Regions from separate parts of the Janthinobacterium tructae genome, predicted to be linked through region 1. Evidence: predicted binding sites of a transcription regulator. Region 1 holds the regulator's gene; each other region holds the start of a gene.

Region 1 (5,739 bases):
GAGTCCACTTCGTCGGCCAGCCAGCCCCAGGCCTCGATCAGCTTGACGATCAGTTCGCGCGTGGTGCGGTTATCGTCGGCCACCAGCAGGCGCAGCTGGCCCAGGGCCGGCGTGCGCCGCGTTTCGGGCGGCTGCGCCAGCATCTCAAACGGCACGCTGAACCAGAAGCGGCTACCCTTGCCTTCGCTGCTGGCCACGGCGATATCACCGCCCATCATGTGGATCAGCTGCTTGCTGATGGCCAGGCCCAGGCCCGTGCCGCCGAAGCGCCGCGTGATGCTCTGGTCGCCCTGTGAAAAGGCGGCAAACAGTTGCTGTTGCTGCAGTTCCGTCATGCCGATGCCCGTGTCGCGCACTTCGAAGCGCAGCCAGGCGCGGTCTTGTTGGCTTTCGGCCAGGCTGACGGCCACCACCACTTCGCCGCTCTCGGTAAATTTGATGGCGTTGCCGGCCAGGTTGACGAGGATCTGCTGCAGGCGCTGGGCGTCGCCCATCAGGCGCCGCGGCACGTCGGGCTCGACGGCGATGGCCAGTTCCAGCTCTTTTTCACCCGCATTCATGGTCATCGTCGTGGCCAGCGTGTTCATCACCTCGTCGAGGTCGAATTCGACGGGCGACAATTCCATGCGGCGCGCCTCGATCTTCGAATAGTCGAGCACGTCGTTGAGGATGCCCAGCAGCGACTGGCCCGCCACGCGCACCATGGTCAGATACTTGCGCTGTTCCGTATCGAGTCTGGTATTGCCCAGCAAATACACCATGCCCAGCACGGCGTTGAGGGGCGTGCGGATTTCATGGCTCATGTTGGCCACGAAATCGCTCTTCGCGCGGTTGGCCGCCTCGGCCCGGTCGCGCTCCTGCTCCAGCTCCGCCGCGCGCGCTTCGAGTTCCTGCTGCAGGCGGTCGCGTTCGCTCATCAGGCCGTTGAACGCTTCCGTCAGTTCGCCGATCTCGTCGCGCTGCCGCACCGGCACGGGCGTGAAACGGCTGCCGCTGGTGCGCATGGCTTGCAGCGTGTCGCGCAGGCGCACCAGCGGCGATAGCAGGCGCACGGTGACCCAGCCCAGAATAAACGCGGCCAGCAGCGAAGCGAGGACGCTCCACAGCACCAGCCGGTACAGCACGCCATCGAACGGTTCGAATGCATCGTCGAGAGGCAGCGAGGCGGCCAGCAGCCAGTTCACCGATTTCAGGCGTTTGAAGCTGTTGACGGCCGTGATGCCGCGGCTGTTGGTGCTGACCATGCTGCCTTCGCCATCTTGCTTCAGCAATTGCGTGGTGGTCAGGTTGGCGTTCGGCTGGCGCGGCTGCAGCAAGCGGCTGGTCTCGGGGTGCAGCACGTAGCGTGGCACGGCGCCGCGCGTGAGGACGAAGTAATAGCCGCTCTTGCCGATCTTTTCCGAACGCAGGCGTCCCAGCAGGTTATCCTTGTACAGGCGCAGCACACCGATCACCACGCCGGCCACCTGGCCATCGGCGGTGAGCACGGGCGCCACCATCTGCACGATGGGCATGCCGCTCGACTTGCCCAGCATCGGTTCGGTGATCATGGGCTGGCGCGTGCGCAGGACGGTCTGGAAATACTCGCGCTCGGCGACGTTGATGCCGGCGCGCCCCGCCACTTCCGGCATGTCGGCCACGATGGCGCCTTGCGCATCGAGCACCAGCACGTCGTCGAACAGTATCAGCATCGAGCGGCGCGCATAGTATTCGCGCAACTGGGCGGGCCGGGCGATCAGTTCCGGCGGCTGCTGCCTGGCCGTCAGGGTGACGATCTGCAGCAGCATGCCCAGCTTGTCGTCGAGCTCGGCAGCGGTGCGGGTGATCAGGGCAGATTGCTGGCTCAGCAGTACTCGGGTGAAGTCGGCGCGCATGTGCTGCACCTGTATCATGGTGACCAGCGCGATCATGGCGACCGAGGTCAGGCTGGTGACCAGCGCGACTTTTGCTTTGATGCCGAGAGGCTTCATGATTTCCTTTTCAGTACCGGGTGGTACAGGCGGCAGCTAATGCTGTCGGGAATTTTCCTATCAATACATCAACTTGGCAAGCGGCGCCGCGCAAATTGCCTTTCCCACATGGGCTTTTAACGATGTTGCCATATAATTAAAGTCAGAACGTCGTTTATTCAGCGGAAATGCGGTGAAATTGGCACACGGCAACCCTGTATGCAGTAAACTCGTTATTGCATTTTCTAAAAGGTACCGACATGACTGAAGCGCTACTCACTCCCACCATGCCCACAGTGACCGTGGAAGCGTTGCGTGCGCGATGCTCGACCTGCAGCATGCATCAATTGTGCCTGCCGATGGGCCTCGATGTGGGCGACATGGACAGGCTGGACCAGATCATCGGCCGCCGCCGCAAGATCGTGCGCGGTGCCTCGCTGTTCCGCATCGGCGACTCGTTCCAGAATCTGTACGCGATCCGCCTGGGGCACTTCAAGACGTACCAGATCAATCCGGGCGGTGAAGAGCAGGTGACGGGTTTCCAGATGGCTGGCGAACTGCTGGGCATGGACGCCATCAGCGCCGACCGCCACCACTGTAATGCGGTGGCGCTGGAAGACAGCGAAGTGTGTGAAATTCCTTTTTCCAGCCTGGAACAATTGCTGGGCAATATGCCGACCCTGCTGCGCCATTTCCATCGCATGATGAGCCAGGAAATCACGCGCGAGCAAAGCGTCATGCTGTTGCTGGGCAATATGCAGGCGACCCAGCGTTTTGCCGCCTTTATCGTCAACCTGGCCTCGCGCTATGAAGCGCGTGGCTATTCGGCCAGCAAATTTCAGCTGCGCATGTCGCGCGAGGAAATCGGCAATTACCTGGGGCTGACCATCGAGAGCGTCAGCCGTTTATTGTCGAAATTCAAGAAGGAAGGCTGGCTGCGCGTCTCCAACCGCGAGATCGAGATCTTGCAGCCGGCCAAGTTAAAAGCTATCACGGCCGGCACGGACGTCTGCAAATAAGGCTTACAGCTCTTCATCGGCATGCAGCGCGATGCTGCGCTGCAGCGGCCAGGTCCAGATGCCGGACAGGCGCCACTCGCGTTTGTCGTTTTCCACCAGTACTTGCCAGCGGCTGCGCTCGAGCATCGGCAGCGCCACGGAGAAATTGCCGGCCGCATCGGGCTGCACCAGCAGCTTGATATCCTTTTCCGGCAGGGTCGCATGCGCCAGATGCAGCTGCAACGGACCCTGGTAAGCCTTGCCGAAGCTGTGCACTGAACCACTCAGGCGCGCTGACGCCACATCATAGGACAGGCTGGTATCCATCGCCAGGTCGCTGGCGATCGTATCGCGCCGCAAGTCCTGGTTGATCGCCTTGCCCTGCTTGTAATAATCACCCACCACCAAGGCATCGGGCTGCGTAAACGCGATATACGCCATGCAGCTGCCGACGACCACGGACAGGCCGGGACCGATCATCAGCAGCCATGGCCAGCGATGCTTGTACCACGGGGCAACGGGGGCTTGCAGCTTGAGACTGTCGGACATGATATTTCTCCTGTTTAATCGGCCAATCCCCATGCGGGGACTGGCCTTCCTGCAACTTCATGGCGGCGGCGAGGGCACCCGGTCCCCGTCCGCCTTTCCTTGTTAACGCGGCACGATGAATACCGCGCTTTCACGCACATGCAGCGACGGGTCGTCCAGCGAGTGCAATTCGATCGCAATCTTGTTCGAACCCTTTTCTCCCACGCCGTGCGGCACGCGCAGGCGGATCGGCCAACCCAGCGTTTCCGTCGGCTGCAAGGTCACCTCTTCGCGCGTCAGCAAGGTCAGGCCGGGCAAGCCGGAAGCGCTGATTTTAAAGTGCTGGGTTTGCTCCGAGGTATTCATGATCTGCAAGCGGTAGACGTTTTCGATCATGCCGTCTTCCACTTCGCGTCCCATCGAACCGCGGTCGCGGATCACGTCCATTTTCAGGGGCGTGCGCAGGGCCAGCGAGGTACACACGGCAATGATGATCAGGGCCAGGATGGAAGTGTAGATCAGCACGCGCGGGCGCATGGCGCGCTGGCGGATCTGCTTCGAATTGAAGTTGTTTTCCATCGCATGGTCGGTACTGTAGCGTACCAGTCCCCGCGGCCGGTCGACCTTGTCCATCACGGTATTGCAGGCATCGACGCAGGCGGCGCAGCCGATGCATTCATACTGCAGGCCGTTGCGGATATCGATGCCGGTCGGACATACTTGCACGCACAGGGTGCAGTCGATGCAATCGCCCAGCTTGTCGTTGTTGCCAGCCTTCTTGCTGATGGCGCCACGCGGTTCGCCGCGCTTGGCATCGTAAGTGATGATCAGGGTGTCCTGGTCGAACATGGCGCTCTGGAAGCGCGCGTAGGGGCACATGTATTTGCACACCTGCTCGCGCAGCCAGCCCGCGTTGCCGTAGGTTGCCAGGCTGTAGAACAAGACCCAGAACCATTCCCAGGGACCGAAATTGAGGGTGGTCACCTCGCGCGCCAGTTCCTTGATCGGCGTGAAATAGCCGACAAAGGTAAAGCCCGTCCACAGGGCGATGGCGCCCCATGCCAGGTGCTTGGCCGTCTTCTTGAAGGCCTTGCGCACGGACGGTCCCTGCTTGTCGAGGGCCATGCGCGCGCTGCGCGTACCCTCGATGCGGCGTTCGACCCACAGGAAGATTTCCGTGTATACCGTTTGCGGGCAAGAGAACCCGCACCACACCCGCCCGGCGATGGCCGTGACGAGGAACAACAAATACGCACAGATGATCAGCAGGGCCGCCAGATAGATGAAATCCTGGGGCCACAGCACGACGCCGAAAATGTAGAACTTGCGCGTGGTCAAATCGAACAGCAGGGCTTGCCTGCCATTCCAGGTCAACCACGGCAAGCCGTAGAACGCCAGCTGAGTAAGCCATACGCATACCCATCGCCAGGTAGCGTAGCGTCCTTTGGCCTCGCGAGGGTAGATCTGCTCGCGGGCCGCATACATCTTGATGACTTGAGGTTCCATTACATCATTTCACGGACGTCTGGGGATTCGACAGGCTCCAGACATAGGCCGACAGCACGTGGACCTTGGACTCGCCGAGGAAATCGCTGAAGGCCGGCATGGTGTTGTTGCGTCCCTTGCGTACGGTTTCCATGATGGTATCGGCACTGCCGCCGTACAGCCAGATCTTGTCCGTCAGGTTAGGCGAACCGAGCATCTGATTGCCCTTCGCATCGGCGCCATGACAGGCCATGCAGGCACCGAACTTGGCTTTGCCCAGCACGGATTTGACGGGGTCCGAGGTGGAACCGGACAGGCTCAGCACATAATGGGCCACGTTCTCGACATCCTTTTCGGAGCCCAGGGCGGCGCCCATCGGTGGCATCTGCCCATTGCGGCCATGCATGATGGTGGTCTTGATGATGTCGGGTTCACCGCCATACAGCCAGTCCTTGTCGGTCAGGTTGGGGAAACCCTTGTTGCCGCGTGCATCCGAACCGTGGCATTGCGCGCAGTAGGTCAGGAACAAACGCTGGCCGATGGCATGCGCCTGCGGATCGGCGGCCACCGTCTTCAAGTCCTGGCTCAGGTACTTGTTGAACAGGGGACCGTAGTCGGCTTCCGCCTTCTTCAGCTCTTCCTCATACTGGCCCGTCGATTTCCAGCCCAGGCTGCCGGCATAATTGCCCAGGCCCGGGTACAGGAACAGATACGCCAGGGCGAAGACGATGGTGATGTAGAACAACCACATCCACCAGCGCGGCATCGGCGTATTGAGT
Region 2 (5,739 bases), 1.2 Mb from region 1:
CGTCGGCTTGCTGTCGGCCATGCTGGCGGCCGTCGCCGTGGCGATGGCGGCGCGCCGCTTCATGCTGCGCCACCTGGATGCCTGCGCCATGCTGCGCTGCCTGGGCTTGACGCAAAACCAGGTCACGGCCATGTACGTGATCGAATTTTTACTGGTGGGCCTGGTGGGCAGCCTGATCGGCGTGATGGTGGGCTTCGGCGGCCACCTGGTGCTGCTGGAGCTGCTGGGCAAACTGGTGCAGAGCGACCTGCCGCCTGTCTCCCTGCTGCCCGCGCTGCAGGGCGTGGCCACCGGCATGCTGCTGTTGCTGGGCTTTGCCTTGCCGCCGATTTTGCAGTTGCGCAATGTTCCCCATAACCGCGTGATTCGCCGCGAGCAGGAGCCGCCGCAGGCGCTGGCCCTGGCCACCTACGGCCTGGGCATCGCCGCCTTCGTCGTACTGCTGCTGTGGCAGGCGGGCGACGTGAAACTGGCGCTGCTGACGGCGGCCGGTTTCCTCGGCGGCTTCGCCCTGTTCGGCCTGGCCGGCTGGCTCGGCATCAAATCGCTGAAAACCCTGCGCGGCGCCTTCAATCATCAGGGCTGGCGCTTTGCCGTCACGTCCTTGCAGCGCCGTCCGGGCGCCACCGTGATCCAGGTAGTGTCGCTGGCGCTGGGCCTGATGGCCTTGCTGCTGCTGACGGTGGTGCGCGGCGACTTGATGGTGGCCTGGCGCAACGCCACGCCGCCGGACGCGCCGAACCGCTTCATGATCAATATCCTGCCGGAGCAGAAAGAGCCGATCGCCGCGCGCCTGGCGCAGGCCGGCGTGGCCAATGCGCCTTTGTATCCGATGATACGCGGGCGCCTGGTGGCCGTGAATGGCAATGCCATCACGGAAACCACCTACGAGGATGACCGCGCCAAGGGCCTGGCCGACCGCGAATTCAACCTGTCGACGATGGCCACGATGCAGGAAGAAAACAAGCTCGTCGCGGGAAAATGGTTCGCCAATGCGCCCGGTGCACCGGCTGAGGCGTCGGTGGAAGAGGGTATCGCCAAGACATTGAAACTGAAACTGGGCGACAAGCTGCGCTTCGACATCGCCGGCCAGCCCGTGGAGGCGGCGATCACGAGTTTGCGCAAGCTGGAATGGGGTTCGATGCGCGTCAATTTCTTTGTCATCATCAACCCGCCCGCCATGGCGGACACGCCGCAGACGTGGATCACGGCGTTTCACCTGCCGCCCGCGCAGGCGGACCTGGGCAATGCCTTGCTGCGCGACTATCCGAACCTGACGGTAGTCGACGTGGGCGGCGTGCTGAAACAGATCCAGGGCGTGCTGGACCAGGTGGTCACGGCCGTCGAATTCCTCTTCGCGTTTACGCTGGCCTCGGGCTTGCTGGTACTGTATGCGGCGCTGATGGGTTCGCAGGACGAGCGCACGCGCGAAGCGGGCCTGCTGCGCGCGCTGGGCGCCACGCGGCGCCAGCTGGCGCAGGCACAGCTGATCGAATTTTCCCTCGTCGGCGCGCTGGCCGGCTTGCTGGCGGCCACGGGCGCGGCGGCCATGGGCTGGGCCCTGGCCACGTACCAGTTCAAGTTCGCCTGGAGCTTCGCACCGGGCGTGTGGGCCTTTGGCCTGCTGGCCGGCGCCCTGTGCGCGATCGCTGGCGGCTGGCTGGGTTTGCGTAACGTGCTCAAGCATCCGCCCCTGCAAACCTTGCGCGAAGGCTAAGTCGCCAACTACGCGCTGACGCCGTCGCCCGCGCCCGCGCGCAGAAATTGTGCGTAGGACATGACCGGCTGCCCCAACTGGTGCGCCGGCACGTCGAACAGGGCCCAGAAATACGTCACGTCGCCCAGGCAGATGGTGGGCGCGGCGCAGTAGCGAAACCAGTTCTCGCCTATCTGCGCCGCGTACATGCCGTCGCTGTCGGCGTCGGAAAAGTACGGGATCACGCGCATTTCCAGCAGGGCCAGCAGCAGGGATTCCGGTGCGTCGCTGTCGCGCGCCATTTCATATTGCGTGTGCAGGCTGCGCTCGGTCTCGATGATCATCAGCCTGGCGCGGCCGTCGCGCGTGAAGAACAGGATGCCGCAGGGATTGGGAAAGATGTAGAACTCGACGAAGCCGTGGCGCTGGCACAGCTCCTGCACGACGGCGGCCATGGCTTCGTCTTGCAGGAAAGCATAGTCGTGCAGCATCAGCAGATCGCGCACGGTGTCCGATTGCTGCAGGAAGAATTCGCGCTGCAGGGCAACGATTTCCAGTTCCAGGATATCGAGCGCATCGTCGTCGCTCTTCTTGATGTAGCGGTCGATCAAGCCCCGGTTGAAGGCCGTCACGGCCACTTTTTCATCGGCCGCCCCAGTAAATAAAATCTTCTTGCACGGCAAGTCGCGCACGGCCTGGCAAAATTCCAGGCCATTCATCTGCGGCATCGAATAATCGATCACCAGCACGGAAGGCACGGCAAAGCGCTGCGCCTGGCCGCTGATGCGCCAGATGCGTTCGAGGTCGAGCGCCACGTTGCACTGGTCGGGCGGCAGGTTTTGCGTGTCGAAATTGACGTGCAGCGGTGTCTCGCCCGGCTGCGTACTCTGGCGCAGCCAGTGCAGCGCGCTGCTGGTGTCGTGGAAAGTCTTGCGCGCCAGGCCGGGATCGAGCTGGAATGCCAGGCTTTTCAGGAAGGAATCGCTGTCGTCGATCAATACGGTCAGGGTCGGATGGGTGTAGACGGGCAGTTGCATGCGTCACCTCGCGCGGTGGATGGATGGAAAACGGTTGTGCGTGGGCACGGGCAGGGGCTGGGGAAATTCCAGCACGAAGATGGCGTAGGCGCCTTCGCGCGCGACGCAGCGGATGCGCGCCTGCCAGGCTTGCATGATTTGCCGGCACAGGGCCAGGCCGATGCCGCTGCCGTTATGCGAGGGATACGAATAGAAGCGGTCGAAGATCAGCGGCAGGCGATTGGCCGCGATGCCGCAGCCCGTGTCGATGAACAGCAGGCGCGGCACGGGATGGGCGCCATCGATGATGATGCGCACGCGGCCCTTGCCGGCGCGGTGGATGCTTTTCAAGGCATTGCGCAGCAGGTTCAGCAAGATCACCACGCACAGTTCCGACTGGCCCGGAAACGTGAAATCGGCGCGCACCTCGACCTTGACGATCTCGCGCTGGGCCGTGCTGGTAAACGGGTAGCGGCGCAGCACGGCCGTCACGCTGTCGTGCATGGCCACCGCTTCGTTCGCTTCGAGCTTGTGGTTGACGGCGCTGGCGCTGAGCAGGAACAGATCGATCATGTGGTGCATATGGCGCACTTCGAACTGGATGCGCGCCAGCGCTTCCAGGTTGGCCGCGTCCGGCGGCTGGTCTTGCAGGTTTTGCTGCAGCCCGCGCTGCAGCCCGCGCACGTTTGCCTCGACGCTGACGAGGGGCGTGCGCAATTCGTGCGCCACGCTGCCCAGGCCGGCCGCCAGCCCGGCCAGTTTCTCCTGCGCGCCCACGTTGCGGCCCACCTTGACGACGGACAGCACGGCAATCGTGAACCAGTGCACGGGCAATTGCTGCAAGACGTCGCCGCTGAGCAAAAAGGCGGGATCAGCAAACACGGCAAACGCCAGGCAGGCCAGCAGGGTGCCGCTCAGGTAGGCCAGCACGGCGATGCGCGTATCGAAGTGAAACAGCACGACCAGCGCCACCAGCAGTGAATGCATCCACAGCGTCGAGGCGTGGTTCATCAGGAACATGTACGTGAAGAAAAACGGCAGTTCGAAGGTCAGCCCCAGGAACAGGTAGACGCTGAACCAGGTATTGCTGAAGCGGTCAGGCCACAGCGCGGGCAGGAACAGCAGGGCGGAGATGGTGCGCAGCAGCGGCGATTCGTATTCTTGCGGAAAGAAGTAATGCCACAGCGCGTAGTACAGGGGCATGCCCAGTGCACCGATGAGCGCCAGCGTCCGCACCTGCGCGCGTCGCACGGGTGTGTGTTCGATGGCGTCGTGGAAATGCAGGAAAGGCTGGAGCAGCTTGCCTTGCCACCGTTTTCCGGAAGGGGACTGCACGTGCATCATGATCAGGGGACGTGTTCGTTGAGGCGTGTCAATGCAACATGATCGGCGGGTTCCCTCTGTATCAGCAGGATATCGGCACAACTGTTGAGCTGTATCAAACGCTTGCCGGATGGCTCGCGCATGTTGGACGCGGTAGTTCCCCCCGCAACCAATCAGGAGTCCCTATGTCACACGCCCTTTCCCCTCTGTCGTCCCGCGCCATCCATGCCGAGCAACGGATGCCTGCCTTCGTTCGCGCACGCATGGATGAACATTACGTCGAGCGCATCGAGAAGCTGCTCGGCGGCGAACACCTGCATGAATGGCAAGCTGTGCCGGCCGGTGCGGTCATGCTGGCAGGCAATGATTACCTGAACATCGCCGGCGAGGCGGCGCTGCTGGCGGCCCAGGCGCGCGTCTTGCAGGGCGGCGGTGCCATGCTGATGTCGTCTGTGTTCCTGCAGGAAGGCAGCCGCCAGCACCGGCTCGAACAAAAATTCGCGGACTATCTCGGCAGCGAAGCCTGCGTGCTGGCGCAGTCGGGCTGGGCCGCCAACGTGGGCTTGCTGCAAAGCCTGGCCGGACCCGGCATCCCCGTCTACCTCGACATGCAGGCGCACGCGTCGTTGTGGGAAGGCGTGCAATCGGCGCAAGCCGTGCCCGTGGCCTTCCTGCACAACGATGGCGCCCACCTGCAGCGCCAGCTCGACAAGCATGGTCCCGGCATCATCATCGTCGATGCGCTGTACAGCACCAACGGCAGCGTGGCGCCGCTGCTGGACATGGTGGAAATTGCCGAACGCAGCGGCAGCATGCTGATCGTCGACGAGTCGCATTCGCTGGGCACGCACGGCCCGCAGGGCGCGGGCCTGGTGGCGGAGCTGGGCCTGGCCGGGCGCGTGCATTTCCGTACCGCGTCGCTGGCCAAGGCGTTTGCCGGGCGCGCGGGGCTGATCACCTGTTCGGCCCGCTTCAAGGGCTATTTCCTGTCCGCCTCGCGGCCCGCCATCTTCAGCTCTTGCCTGCTCGAACACGAGCTGGCCTGGTTCGATGCGGCGCTCGATTTCATCCGCGCCGCCGATGCCCGCCGCGCCGCCTTGCGCCGCCACAGCGTGCAGTTGCGCCAGGGGCTGGCTGAGCTTGGCTACAACGTCAGCGACGGCACCGAGCAAATCATCGCGCTGGAGGCGGGCAGCGAACCCGATACCTTGATCCTGCGCAAGGCGCTGGAGCGGCACGGCATCTACGGCGCCGTCTTCTGCGCGCCGGCCACGCCAAAGAACCGCTCGCTGGTGCGCCTGACCCTGAATGCGGGCTTGCGCGAGGACGAGTGCGCCAGAGTGCTGGCCGCCTGCGCCGCCATCCGCGATGAGACGGGCATGGCGCGCTGGCCGTCGACGCGGCGTTTGCGCAAGCTGGCGCTGGTGTAGGGAGCGGGCGTCAGCCGTTGCCGGGCTGCTTGCCGGCGATGCCGGCCAGCAGCAGGGACAGCGGTGCCAGCTGTTCCGGGCTGGCGCTGCCCAGCAATTCCTGGCCCAGCGCCTGCGCCGTCGCATCGGCGTGGATCAGCAGGGTTTGCCCCGCCTCGGTGATGACGGCATAGCCGACGCGGGCATCGCGCGCATCGGCCTGGCGCGCCACCAGGCCGATTTTTTCCAGCGGCATCAGCGAGCGCGTGATGCCGGACGCCGTCAGCGCCAGGCG
Region 3 (5,739 bases), 2.7 Mb from region 1:
CGGCCCGGCAGGACTGGAGCGGGGCTTGATCGCCTCGGCCATCGCCCTCTTCATCGGCGCCGCATTGGCCGCGCGGCAAAAGGCGCTGGCGCCGGCCGCATAGTAGACTGCTGGCATGGCCCACCTTCGCGGAAAGATCACGATGAACACCGATGCACGAAAAATCCCGGCAACGATGGATGCCGAAACGCTGGAATTCATCCAGGGCCTGTTTGCCCTGGTGCGCGAAGGCGACACGCAGCAACTGGGCGCCATGCTCGCGCAAGGGGTGCCCGTCAACTTCCGCAACGAAAAAGGCGACAGCCTGATCATGCTGGCCAGCTACCTCGGCCACCTGGAAACGTCGCGCCTGCTGCTCGAAGCGGGCGCCGACGCCAACGTGCCCAACGACCAGGGCCAGACGCCGCTGGCCGGCGTGGCCTACAAGGGCTACCTGGAGATCGCCGAACTGCTGCTCAAGCATGGCGCCAGCGTGGAAGGCGCCAGCCCGGACGGCAAGACACCGTTGATGATGGCCGCCATGTTCAACCGTCTGGCCATCTTCGAGCTGCTGCTGCGGCACGGCGCGCGCATCGATGCCGTGGACAGCCGCGGCATGACTGCCGTTTCGCTGGCCAAGTCCATGAATGCACAGGAGACGCTGGCCCGCCTGGTCAGCCTGGGGCAGACGGCCTGAATACACGGCGGTTTGATGGGCGTGCTTTACCAGGCAGGTATGGCGAAATGCCCCATGCCGGATTTAGAAATCAAGGGTAACTGACGGCGCGCTGCGCTTTGCTACACCTTGGTAAACGGCCTCAATATTATTCCCATCGGGGTCGAGTACGAAGGCAGCGTAATATCCTGGATGGTAGGCCCGCACGCCTGGTGGGCCATTGTCCTGCCCTCCGTGCGCCAACGCAGCGTTGTAGAAGGCATCGACCGTCGCGCGATCTTTCGCTTGAAAAGCCAGATGATGACGCCCAGTCAACTTGCCCATAGCGGTCACGCTGCTTGAGGAGGATACGACAAGCTCATCGGCCACGAAGTAATCACTTTCGGTGCTGAAAACCGGTATATCCAGCACGGACATGACCGCCTTGTAAAAATTTTCGCTTGCCTTAAGATCGCGTACCACAAGCTGTATGTGGTCAATCAGGCGGCCGCGATGAAGTCGATTGGTTTCCATGATTGTTGCTTCCGTGAAAATGGGACTGTCAGTACTTCGCACCATTGTGAATAGACGGTAGGCGTCCTTTGCCAGCGTAGCAATATAATTATAACCACCTTTCCCCCCCGAGGCGGCGAGGCAGGGTCAGGAGGCAGGACGCGACGCCAGCACGCCTGGCCTGCTGCGCCTGGACGCACGCGTAGGCCGCCCCTTCCATCCACAGACGGCGCAGTTGCATGCGTTTGCTGGTCAGGGTGCCCGTCTTGTCGACGCACAGCAGCTTCGTCGCTCCCAGCAGTTCGATGGCCGGGATGCAGCGCGCCAACACCTGCGCGCGCGGCAAGCGCCACTGGCTCGGCGCCGGCGAGGCGGGCATTTCCTTGGGCCCATCTTCGGCCAGGCGTGCCGTAGCCTCGGCGGCAGTACTCATGTCGTATTCAGATGCGGCTCGCTTGCGGCGGCGCGCCGCTGCAAGGCCTGGCGCACCTGTGCCAGCACCGATGCCAGCGCTTCGGCGCCGAAATCGGCGCCATTGGCGATCTCGATGACATCTGCCGCTTCGTCCGGGCGCAAGCCCTGCTTAGCCCAGCGCTCCATCTGGCAGGCGAGAACGGCCATGTCCGCATCGGAAGGGTCGGTGCCGGCACGCGCCCGCGCGGCCAGGCGCGATGCCAGCACCGGCAGCGGCGCATCGACGTGCAGCAGCAGGAACGGCACCTGGCTGTGGCGCGCCAAGGCGCGCAAGGCCAGGCGCCGTCGACGCTCCAGGAAAGTGGCATCCACTACCATCACGAAACCGGCAGCCAGCCCCTGCTGCGCGAGCCGCGCCAGGCGCCGGTAGGTCGCAACGTTAGCGGCCTGGTCATATATCCCCTGCGCCGGCAAGGCTTTGGTGCCAGTGCCTGCAGGGCCGGCAAACAGGCGCTTGCGCTCGACATCCGAGCGCAGCCGCACCACCTCCAGCGGCTCGACCAGCGCATTGCTCAGCCATGACTTGCCGCTGCCGGCCAGTCCACAGGCAATCAGCAGCGCCGGCGCGGCGGGTATGATGCATGCATGCGCGAAGGCCAGATAGCGCTGCGCCTGCAGCAATGCGGCAGAGCGTCCGCGGCTGCCAGCGAGGGAGCGCAACAGGAACACCTTGCAGCGTACCAGCGCCCGTTGCACCCGGTAATATGGCAGCAGCGCCAGGCTGCCGTAGTCGCCGCAACGCTCCAGATAATCGTTCAGCAAGCGGGCGGCCAGGCCGCGGCGCCCCTGGCATTGCAGGTCCATCCAGGCAAAGGCCAGGTCCTGCGCCACGTCGATCCAGCGCAATGCAGTGTTAAATTCAATGCCGTCAAATATGCGAACCTGGCCGGCCAGGGTCAGGATGTTGCCACAATGCAAATCACCGTGGCATTCGCGCACCCAGCCGTCGGCCTTGCGCCGGGCAAATAGCGGCGCCAGGGCTTGTTCCTGCCGCGTCAACCAGGCCGCAATCTCGTCGAGCATGGCACGCTGGCGCGTGTTGTCGAGCACGGCGGCAATGCCGGCCACATCCTCCTGGGTGCGGGCAACGATCAAGGCGCCATTGCCCCAGGGCGACTCGGGTGTCGCCCGCGCAGCGCCGGCATGAAAATCCGCCAGCAACAGCGCCAGGGCGCTGACTTCATCCGCGCCAAGCTGGCCGGCATTCAGGCGCTCCTGCCACAGGGCGGACTGGTCAAAGCGACGCATGCGCACGGCATACTCGAGTACCGGCCCGTCGCCGTCAATGGCGGGGCATGCCCGCGTGCCGGTGATGCTTGCCAGGCCCAGGTACAACTCCGGCGCCAGGCGCCGATTCAAGCGCAACTCTTCCTCGCATGCATACCGCCGTGCCGACAAGGTACTGTAATCGAGCACGTCGCGCTGCAGGGCCTTCTTAAACTTGTAGGCCAGGTCGCCCACCAGCATGATGCGTGAAATGTCGGTGACGATGAGCCGCACCCGCGCATCGTCGCTTTCAAGGCGACGTGCCAGACGGTGCAATAGCCTGGTCTGCCGCGAGACCGCGTGCTTCTCGATGCCCTGCCCGGTGTCAGGCCACTGCTGCTCGCTTTGCGCCGCAGGCATCGGCCCTTGGGCAAGCGGCGGCAACGTTCCCTTCCGCCCTGCCGCGTGGCCGCCGGCGCGCACAGGGACAGGCTGCGCGGCCGCGTTCTGCCGGACAGCGCGGATGACGCCATTCATGTGGGAAGGTAGCCGCCTTTTCCAGCGTATTTCACCGGCGGGGCCTGCGTGCTCCAGAGCAATGCGGTTCTCGACGCCGCGCACCCCACGCAAGGCATATACCGCTTCCTCGGCCCGCTTGCGCTGATAGTTCCAGCCCAGCGTCCCTTCCAGCCGCAGCGTGCCGTCCTGCGCCGCCACCGTGATGGCATCGGCGGAGCTGGGCAACTGCGCCTTGACGGCCGCCACCGCCGCGCGCGCCAGGTCCGCATTCGAGCGCTCCTGCCCCACGAGCGCCACTTCGATCTTGTTGAGCACGCCAGCCACCCCGGCCACGCCGGTGGCGCAACGCCCGGCCCGTATCTTGCCAACGAAATCATGCACCAGCCCCGACAAGGTGACGACTCCATGATGCACGGACACCACGACGGCAGGTGACTCTATCTGGGCAACACAGCTGAGCTCATGCTCGACATTCCGCCTTACTTCAACATCGTTCAACATGCTTTCCTCCTCGGGCCGGGCGCCACGCACAGACCGCATCGTCTTGCAGTGCATTGCCTGTCCGCGGTGATCCTAGCACGGCCATACAGCAAGAAAATATGATCTGGATCAATGCTTGCCGGGCACCAGTTTCCTGAGCCATGAATTGAAGGCTGGCTTGACCTGGATCAGTTGGCGCTCGTTACAAGCAAGGCTGAAACACGTATCGTGAGTCTTTTCTGGAGCCCACCATGTACAAGACCATCCTGATGTATGCCGACCAGTTTTCCGGTTTCGAACGGCGCCTGCAAGTGGCAGCGGCGCTCGCCAGCGACGCTCAATCCCATCTGATAGGAACGGTCGCCAGCGGCGGGCCGCAACTCGATTACCTGGTCTACGGGGCGGTCACGCTGGCGCCGCCCCCGCCGATCGATTACGACCCATTGCGCGACGCGGCGCGGGAACAGCTGGCCCGCTTCGACGAGCGCTGCCGCCAGCTGGGCGTCGCCTCGTACGAAACGCGCTTTCAGGACAGCAGCGCGACCGATGCGCTGATACTGCAGTCGCTGTACTGCGATCTGGTCATCACGGGCCAGAGCGATCTGAGCGACCGGTCGCTCATCTGGTCGACACGCCTGCCGGCCTATCTCGCGCTGCACAGCGCCCGTCCCCTGCTGGTCATACCCGAGGGCGATGGCCCGGTGACCATCCCCGGCCGCTCCATCGTCATCGGCTGGAATGCCACCGCCGAGGCCAGCCGCGCGGTCGCTGGCGCGCTGCCGCTGCTGCTGCGGGCGCAACGCGTGCAGATCGTCGTCCTGAACCCGCGCCAGCATTTTGGACAGCATGGACAGGAGCCCGGAGCCGACCTGGCCACCTACCTGGCACGCCATGGCGTGCGCGCGGAAGTGAGCCGCAGCGAAACCAGCGAAGAATGCGGTACGGCACTATGCCGCCTGGCCCAGGACAGCGGCGCAGACCTGATCGTGGCAGGGGCATTCGGCCGCAGCCGCTTCCAGGAATGGGTGCTTGGCGGAACAACGCACAGCCTGCTGAGCCAGTCCCGCCTGCCGCTATTGCTGGGCCATTGAGCGGCGTCGCCGCCAGGCTGCTTGCGCACCGCTGACGCCGTGACGCAAGCAGCAAACAATTTTTTATCCGCCAGGGAGCGCACTCATGATTACCGACAACGACATCAAGACACAAGTCGAGCAGGAACTGCTGTGGGACCCGCGTCTTGATCCCACTCATATCGGCGTCTCGGTCAACGACCACGTCGTCACGCTATCGGGCTTTGTGCACGCCTACAGCCACAAGCTGCACGCCGAGCGCGACACGCAATGCCTGTCTGGCGTGCTGGGCGTGGCCAACGACATCGAGGTGCGCCCCCACTCGCGGCTGGACGCGGAAATTGCCCACGATGCCATCGCCGCCATCGCGCTGCAACTGCCCGTATCGTCGAAAACGATCAAGGTCATCGTCGAACACGGCCATGTCAGGCTGGAAGGCACGGTGGACTGGAACTACCAGCGCGAGCACGCGCAACTGGCACTGCGCCATGTCCATGGCATACGCAGCATCGAGAGCGCCATCGAGATCAGCCACAAGGCCATCCCGGCCGATATCAAGGCGCGCATCCAGGCGGCCCTCAAGCGCAGCGCCCTCATCGAGGCCAGCGGCATCAAGGTCGAGGCGGAAGGCGATGCGGTCATCCTGAGCGGCAAGGTGCGTTCCTGGACTGAGCGCGACGAGGTCGAGCGCGCGGCCTGGATGGCGCCCGGCATCACCGCCGTCACGAACCAGCTTCAGGTTGGCAGCTGAAGCGTCCGCACGCTTGGCGTGGCGCCTGGCCACAGTGGCCGGCGTCATGCATTATCGACCTTGCCGGGATCTGCCAGCTCCTGGCGCAGCGG
Region 4 (5,739 bases), 2.0 Mb from region 1:
GTGGCGCTCGAATCGTTACACTGTGCAGCAGACAATAACAATGGAGGGGGCATGGACCGATTTGATGCGATGCGTCTGTTTACCCGCATCGTCGAGCTGCGCAGTTTCACGCAGGCGGCGCATGACCTTGGCTACCCGAAGGCCACCGTCACGCATGCGATCAAGCAACTCGAAGCGCGGCTGCGCGTGCGCCTGCTGCAGCGGACCACGCGGCAAGTGACACCCACGCCTGATGGCGAGGCGTATTACCAGCGCTGCGTGCGCCTGCTGGCGGACCTGGAAGAAACGGAAGCCGTGTTTTCCTCGGCGATGCAGCAGCCGGCCGGCAAGCTGCGCATCGACCTGCACGCGACCCTGGCCATGCATTTCGTCCTGCCCGTGCTGGATCGGTTCTGCGCCCGCTACCCTTTGATCGAACTGGAAATCGGCATGGGCGACCGCCTCGTCGACCTGGTGCGCGAAGGCGTCGATTGCGTGCTGCGCGTGGGCGAGCTGAGCGACTCGTCGATGGTGGCGCGCCGCGTAGCGCTGCTGGAACAGCTGACGTGCGCCAGCCCAGGCTACCTGGCCGTGCACGGCACGCCGCGCAATCTGGCGGAACTGGCGGGCCACCGCGCCGTGAATTTCTTTTCCGCCCAGACGGGCAAGGTCTGGCCCTTCGATTTCAAGGTGGACGGCCAGCGCCACAGCGTGGCCTTGCCGGGCACGGTATCCGTCAATAATGCCGAGGCGTATCACGCCTGCTGCCGCGCGGGCCTGGGCCTGATCCAGGCGCCCCGCTACCATCTGCAGCAGGCGCTGGCCGCCGGTGAGCTGGTGGAAGTGTTGTCGGCCATGCGTCCCGACCCGCTGCCGGTGTCCGTACTGTATCCGCATCAGCGGCAATTGTCGCCGCGCGTGCGCGTGTTTGCAGACTGGCTCGCCAGTCTGTTCGCCGAGCCGGCTTAATTTTGCAATGCCGCATTTTCTTGACCTGGGTAAAGAAAAAAATCCCTTTAGTGATGCCATCTAGCACTATTTGATGTGGATCAAAGTTTTTGTTGCACTGCACTCTTAGACTTCGCAGCGTTACTTAACGACAAAAAAGAGGGAACTAGAATGAAGAAGTCCGCAACTGCAGCAGCAATCGTCCTGGCCGCCATCGGCGCATTCGCCGGTAATGCAATGGCGCAGGAAAGCCCATGGCTGGTGCGCGCGCGCGCCGTGCACATCGATCCTGCAAACAAATCCACCCCTGTTGGTGGCGTCGGCGCATCGGACACGATCCACGTCAGCAGCAAGACGATTCCTGAAATCGATATTTCGTATTTCTTCACGCCGAACATCGCTGCCGAGCTGATCCTGACGTATCCGCAAAAGCATGACGTCACCTTGGGTGGCCAAAATATCGGTACGTTCAAGCATCTGCCGCCGACCTTGTCGCTGCAATACCACTTCATGCCTGAAAAACAGTTCAGCCCATACGTCGGTGCAGGCGTGAACTATACGAATATTTCGAGCGTGAAACTGCTGAATGGCGCTGGCCGCCTGGAGCACGACAGCTGGGGCTTCTCGCTGCAAGCCGGCGTCGACTACAAGCTGGACAAAAACTGGTCGCTGAACTTTGACATCAAAAAAGTCCAGATCCGCAGCGACGTCTTCGTCGGTGCCGCCAAGGCCAGCGAAGTCAAGATCGACCCTGTCCTGATCGGCGTAGGCGTGGGTTATCGCTTCTAAGCATGGCGTGACAGCGCCCGTGTGGCGCGCAGAATAAAAAAGGACGGCCTTGGCCGTCCTTTTTGCATTACATCTAGCAGTTTATTTTTTCAGCGTCTTTTCCAGCGCCAGCTGGTAGTCCGTCTTTTCGTAGCCGGCCAGGTATTTGTTCGTCGCGTCGAGGAAGGCGCGCGAACGGTAGGCCGCTTCCAGGTCCTTGACCCATGGCTTGGCCTTGTCGGCCGTGCGGATGGCCACCAGGTTGATATAGCTGTCCGAGATCTTTTCCACGCTAAGGGCCGAGGTCAGCTTCATGCCGGCGGCCAGGGCGAAGTTGCCATTGACGAAAGCGTAGTCGGCGTCGGCCAGCGAACGCGGCAGCTGCGCCGCTTCCAGCGGCACCAGTTTCAGCTTCTTCGGGTTTTCCAGCACGTCGCGCTCGGAAGCGCGCAGCGGGTCGACGTTCGGTTTCAGCTTGATCCAGCCCATCTTGGCCAGCATCACCAGCGCGCGCGCCTGGTTGGTCGGATCGTTCGGCATGGTGATGGTGGCGCCGTTCTTGACTTCCGCCAGGGTTTTTTGCTTGCCGCCGTACAGGCCGATCGGCATGGTCGGTACGGTGATCAATGCGCTCAATGGCAGCTTGTTATCGGTGGCGAACTTGGTCAGGTACACGATGTGCTGGAACACGTTGGCATCGAGCGAGCCTTCGGCCAGCGCGTAGTTCGGCTGCACATAGTCGTTGAATTCGACGATCTTGACCTTGTAGCCCTGTTTTTCCAGGATAGGCTTGATGCCCAGCTTCAGCTGGTCCGAATACGGGCCGGAGCTGGTGCCGATGACGAGTTCTTTCGGGTCCTTGGCGTGGGCGGCGGTGGCGAAGGCCAGACTGGCGGCTGCCAGGAGCAGATTGCGGCGAAGATGGTTCATGCTTTTCCTTGTACTGAAATACTGAATATGAATTAACGTTTGTCGAGGCGCTTGGCGATGCGCGTGCCGGCGAACTGGATGGTTTGCACCAGCACGATCAGGATGGCCACGGTGACGACCATGATGTCCGTCTCGAAGCGGTAGTAGCCGTAGCGGATGGCCAGGTCGCCGATGCCGCCGCCGCCCACCACGCCGGCTACGGCCGAATACGACAGGAAGCTGATCGACAGCACGGTCAGCGCCAGCACCAGGCCGGAGCGCGCTTCGACCAGCAGCACGCGGAAAATGATCTGCATTTCCGACGCGCCCATGGCGTGCGCCGCCTCGATCACGCCGCGCGGCACCTCGCGCAGGTTCTGTTCCACCAGGCGCGCCAGGTAGGGAATGGCGGCGAACGACAGGGGCACGGCAGCTGCCAGCGGGCCGATGGAGGTGCCCGCGATGATGCGCGTAAACGGCGTCAGGGCGACCAGCAAGATGATGAAGGGGAAGCTGCGCACGGTATTCACCAGCCAGCCCAAAATTGTCGACAGCGGACGGTTTTCCAGCGACTGGCCTTCCGAAACGAGGAACAGCACAATGCCCAGCGGGCCGCCGATCAGAATGGCGGCCGTGAGACCGATGCCCAGCATGGTCATGGTCTGGCCCAGCGCGACCCAGATTTCCGGCAGCAGATTGACGACGTTAGTGATCGATTCTTCAAACATGTGTTGCATCCTTCCATGCGGTGGCTTCAAACGCCTCGGTGCCGTAATACGCCAGCTCGCGTCCCAGCGCCGTCTTGCGCGGGGTGGCCGTGTCGCTCAAATCGAATTGTTCGGCGATGGCGCCGTTTTCCACGACGGCGACTCGGTTGCAGATGGCGCCCAGCACCGACAGCTCATGGCTGACGATGACGATGGTCACGCCAAGGCGCGCATTGATGTCGCGCAGGGTGTCGAGCAGGGCGCGCGTGGTCTCCGCGTCCAGCGCGGACGTCGGCTCGTCGCACAGCAGCACGTCGGGGTGGCTGGCCAGGGCGCGCGCGATCGCCACGCGCTGTTTCTGCCCGCCGGACAATTGCGCCGGATAGCTGTGCAGCTTGTCGGACAGGCCCACCAGGGCCAGGCATTCCTCGACCCGGGCGGCGATCTGTTCGCCCTTGGTGGTGCCATGGATTTTCAAGGGGAAGGCGACGTTGTCGAAGACGCTGGCATTTTGCAGCAGGTTGAATTGCTGGAAAATCATGCCGATATTCTGGCGCGCGTCGCGCAGTTCGCTCTTGCCCAGGCGGGTCAGTTCGCGTCCGGCCACGGTAATGGTGCCGCTGTCGGGACGCTCGAGCAGGTTAATCAGGCGCAGCAGGGTGGATTTGCCGGCGCCGCTCTTGCCGATCAGGCCGAAAATATCACCGGGATAGACGTCCAGCGTGACCGATTTGACCGCGTGGAATTGTTCGCCCTTGGGCAGCGCGAAGGTCTTGTTCGCGCCATCGATGCGAATCACCGGCGTACGGGGTGGTGTGGTCATGCAGTGTTTCCTTTTTTATTGGACCGTGACAGGCTTGTTTGCAGGGGCCAAATCGCCCGGCCTGCTACGTCGGTTGCGTAGTATACCTCCGATCGTGTTATTACTCCTACGACAGAATCTTGCTTTGAATATGCAAATAATGTCTATGCGCCGGTTTTCAAGTTGAAAAAGCGGAAAAATGGCGCTCCTGCCGAATTTAATCGCGTGGACTGGCGTGGTGGAGCCGCTTGTTGGTGAAAAGTTCGACGCGCCCTGCGTGAGCATCGCGGCGCTTTTATGTGTGGTTCGCCTGACTTGGCGTTTTTTTGACGTGGGCGGGGCCGTTTACTGCCTGCCATGGCCCTCTTCGCGGGCAGATTCTGCTCCGCTGGCGGCAGGGCCTTCGGGCCGCCGCAACAGGTAGACGAGGACGGCGATTTCCATGGCGCCCACCATGGCGATGACCCACCACGGCGGATGGCCCAGGCACATGGCGACAAAGCCGATGGCCATGCCCAGGCAAGCCATGGTCTTGCCGCGCCGCGAGACGGCGCGGTGTTCGCGCCACTGGCGCAGCGGCGGGCCGAAGCGGGGATGCTGCAGCAGCCAGTGCTCGAGGCGCGGCGAAGCGCGGCTGAAGCAGGCCAGGGCGAGGATCAGGAAAATCGTCGTCGGCATGACGGGCAGCATGGCGCCGATGATCCCCAGCAGCACCATCAAGGCGCCGGCGGCGGTCCAGGCCCAGCGGCGCAGGCGCATGCCGTGCGCTTCGCGCAGGGGTGTCTGGGCGTGCGGCTCCTGCATCAGGCGAAGACGCCGGCGGTCATGCCCTGGCTGCGGGACGGGGAGGTGGTGGGGTGCGCGTTCACTGTGCTCGTATCGTGGCGGGTGGCCGTCATGGTTTTTTCTGCTCTGGGTTCTGCCCCATTATGGAGGAATCAAGGCGACGCTGCATGCGCGCCAAGGCCGCGATGATACCCATCCTATAGAATAATAACAAGAATCATTCTCATTTGATGCATTCGGCGGCGCCGGATAACGCTGGATATTTTGGGCAATGCAGACAATAATCGGCAGCAGAAGGCGCTGTCGTGGACATCATCGTTGTTATTATCGATTTTATCGATGCTAACTAGGTATATTTTGCGTTTTACATCGATCTTCATGCCATGCATAATCTGTTGTAACTGAAGCCAGACAATCAGCCGCATGCGTCGTTCGCCTGCAGCTGCTTGCGGTTTTGACATCCTCCACTTTTTATCAGGAATCTACAATGAAAAAACTGCTCGCTTTTATCGCCGCCGCCGGCTTCTCGCTGTCCGCCGTTGCCGCACCTGAAGTCTATGTCATCGATGGCAGCCACACTTTCCCCCGTTTCGAGTACACCCACATGGGCTTCTCGACGCAGCAAAGCCGTTTCAATAACACCACCGGCAAGGTCACGCTGGACCGCGCCGCCAAGACGGGCGCCGTCGAAGTGCTGATCGACACCAAGTCCGTCGATACGGGTTCGACCCTGTTCAACTCGCACATCCAGGGCGAAGACTTCCTCGATACGGCCAAGTACCCGGTCGCCACCTACAAATCGACCAAGTTCAATTTCGACGGCGACAAGCTGGCCTCCGT

The links. The regulator FNR, encoded in region 1, switches genes on or off when oxygen is low (the NO sensors DNR and NnrR bind a similar motif). The targets are predictions, from matches to a motif close to TTGATNNNNATCAA.
Region 2: cqsA (alpha-hydroxyketone-type quorum-sensing autoinducer synthase) is a predicted target of FNR. The motif match lies at 4,141-4,154, and genes of this name have one in related genera.
Region 3: FJQ89_RS02860 (universal stress protein) is a predicted target of FNR. The motif match lies at 3,946-3,959, and genes of this name have one in related genera.
Region 4: FJQ89_RS09570 (OmpW/AlkL family protein) is a predicted target of FNR. The motif match lies at 1,019-1,032, and genes of this name have one in related genera.

The regions. Positions count from the first base shown of each region.
Region 1 is NZ_CP041185.1:4,183,867-4,189,605, reverse strand. It holds gene FJQ89_RS18320 (response regulator) at 1-1,970, opposite strand, end outside; gene fnr (fumarate/nitrate reduction transcriptional regulator Fnr) at 2,210-2,968, shown strand; gene FJQ89_RS18310 (FixH family protein) at 2,972-3,496, opposite strand; gene ccoG (cytochrome c oxidase accessory protein CcoG) at 3,599-4,981, opposite strand; gene ccoP (cytochrome-c oxidase, cbb3-type subunit III) at 4,986-5,739, opposite strand, start outside.
Region 2 is NZ_CP041185.1:2,945,702-2,951,440, reverse strand. It holds gene FJQ89_RS12840 (ABC transporter permease) at 1-1,717, shown strand, start outside; gene FJQ89_RS12835 (response regulator) at 1,726-2,733, opposite strand; gene FJQ89_RS12830 (sensor histidine kinase) at 2,737-4,053, opposite strand; gene cqsA (alpha-hydroxyketone-type quorum-sensing autoinducer synthase) at 4,221-5,465, shown strand; gene FJQ89_RS12820 (MarR family winged helix-turn-helix transcriptional regulator) at 5,476-5,739, opposite strand, start outside.
Region 3 is NZ_CP041185.1:613,291-619,029, reverse strand. It holds gene FJQ89_RS02885 (YbfB/YjiJ family MFS transporter) at 1-103, shown strand, start outside; gene FJQ89_RS02880 (ankyrin repeat domain-containing protein) at 143-676, shown strand; gene FJQ89_RS02875 (VOC family protein) at 740-1,168, opposite strand; gene FJQ89_RS02870 (hypothetical protein) at 1,257-1,580, opposite strand; gene FJQ89_RS02865 (AAA family ATPase) at 1,577-3,847, opposite strand; gene FJQ89_RS02860 (universal stress protein) at 4,078-4,917, shown strand; gene FJQ89_RS02855 (BON domain-containing protein) at 5,003-5,647, shown strand; gene FJQ89_RS02850 (hypothetical protein) at 5,692-5,739, opposite strand, start outside.
Region 4 is NZ_CP041185.1:2,198,038-2,203,776, reverse strand. It holds gene FJQ89_RS09575 (LysR family transcriptional regulator) at 52-948, shown strand; gene FJQ89_RS09570 (OmpW/AlkL family protein) at 1,099-1,716, shown strand; gene FJQ89_RS09565 (MetQ/NlpA family ABC transporter substrate-binding protein) at 1,798-2,625, opposite strand; gene FJQ89_RS09560 (methionine ABC transporter permease) at 2,658-3,332, opposite strand; gene FJQ89_RS09555 (methionine ABC transporter ATP-binding protein) at 3,325-4,134, opposite strand; gene FJQ89_RS09550 (YbaN family protein) at 4,459-4,917, opposite strand; gene FJQ89_RS09545 (YceI family protein) at 5,387-5,739, shown strand, end outside.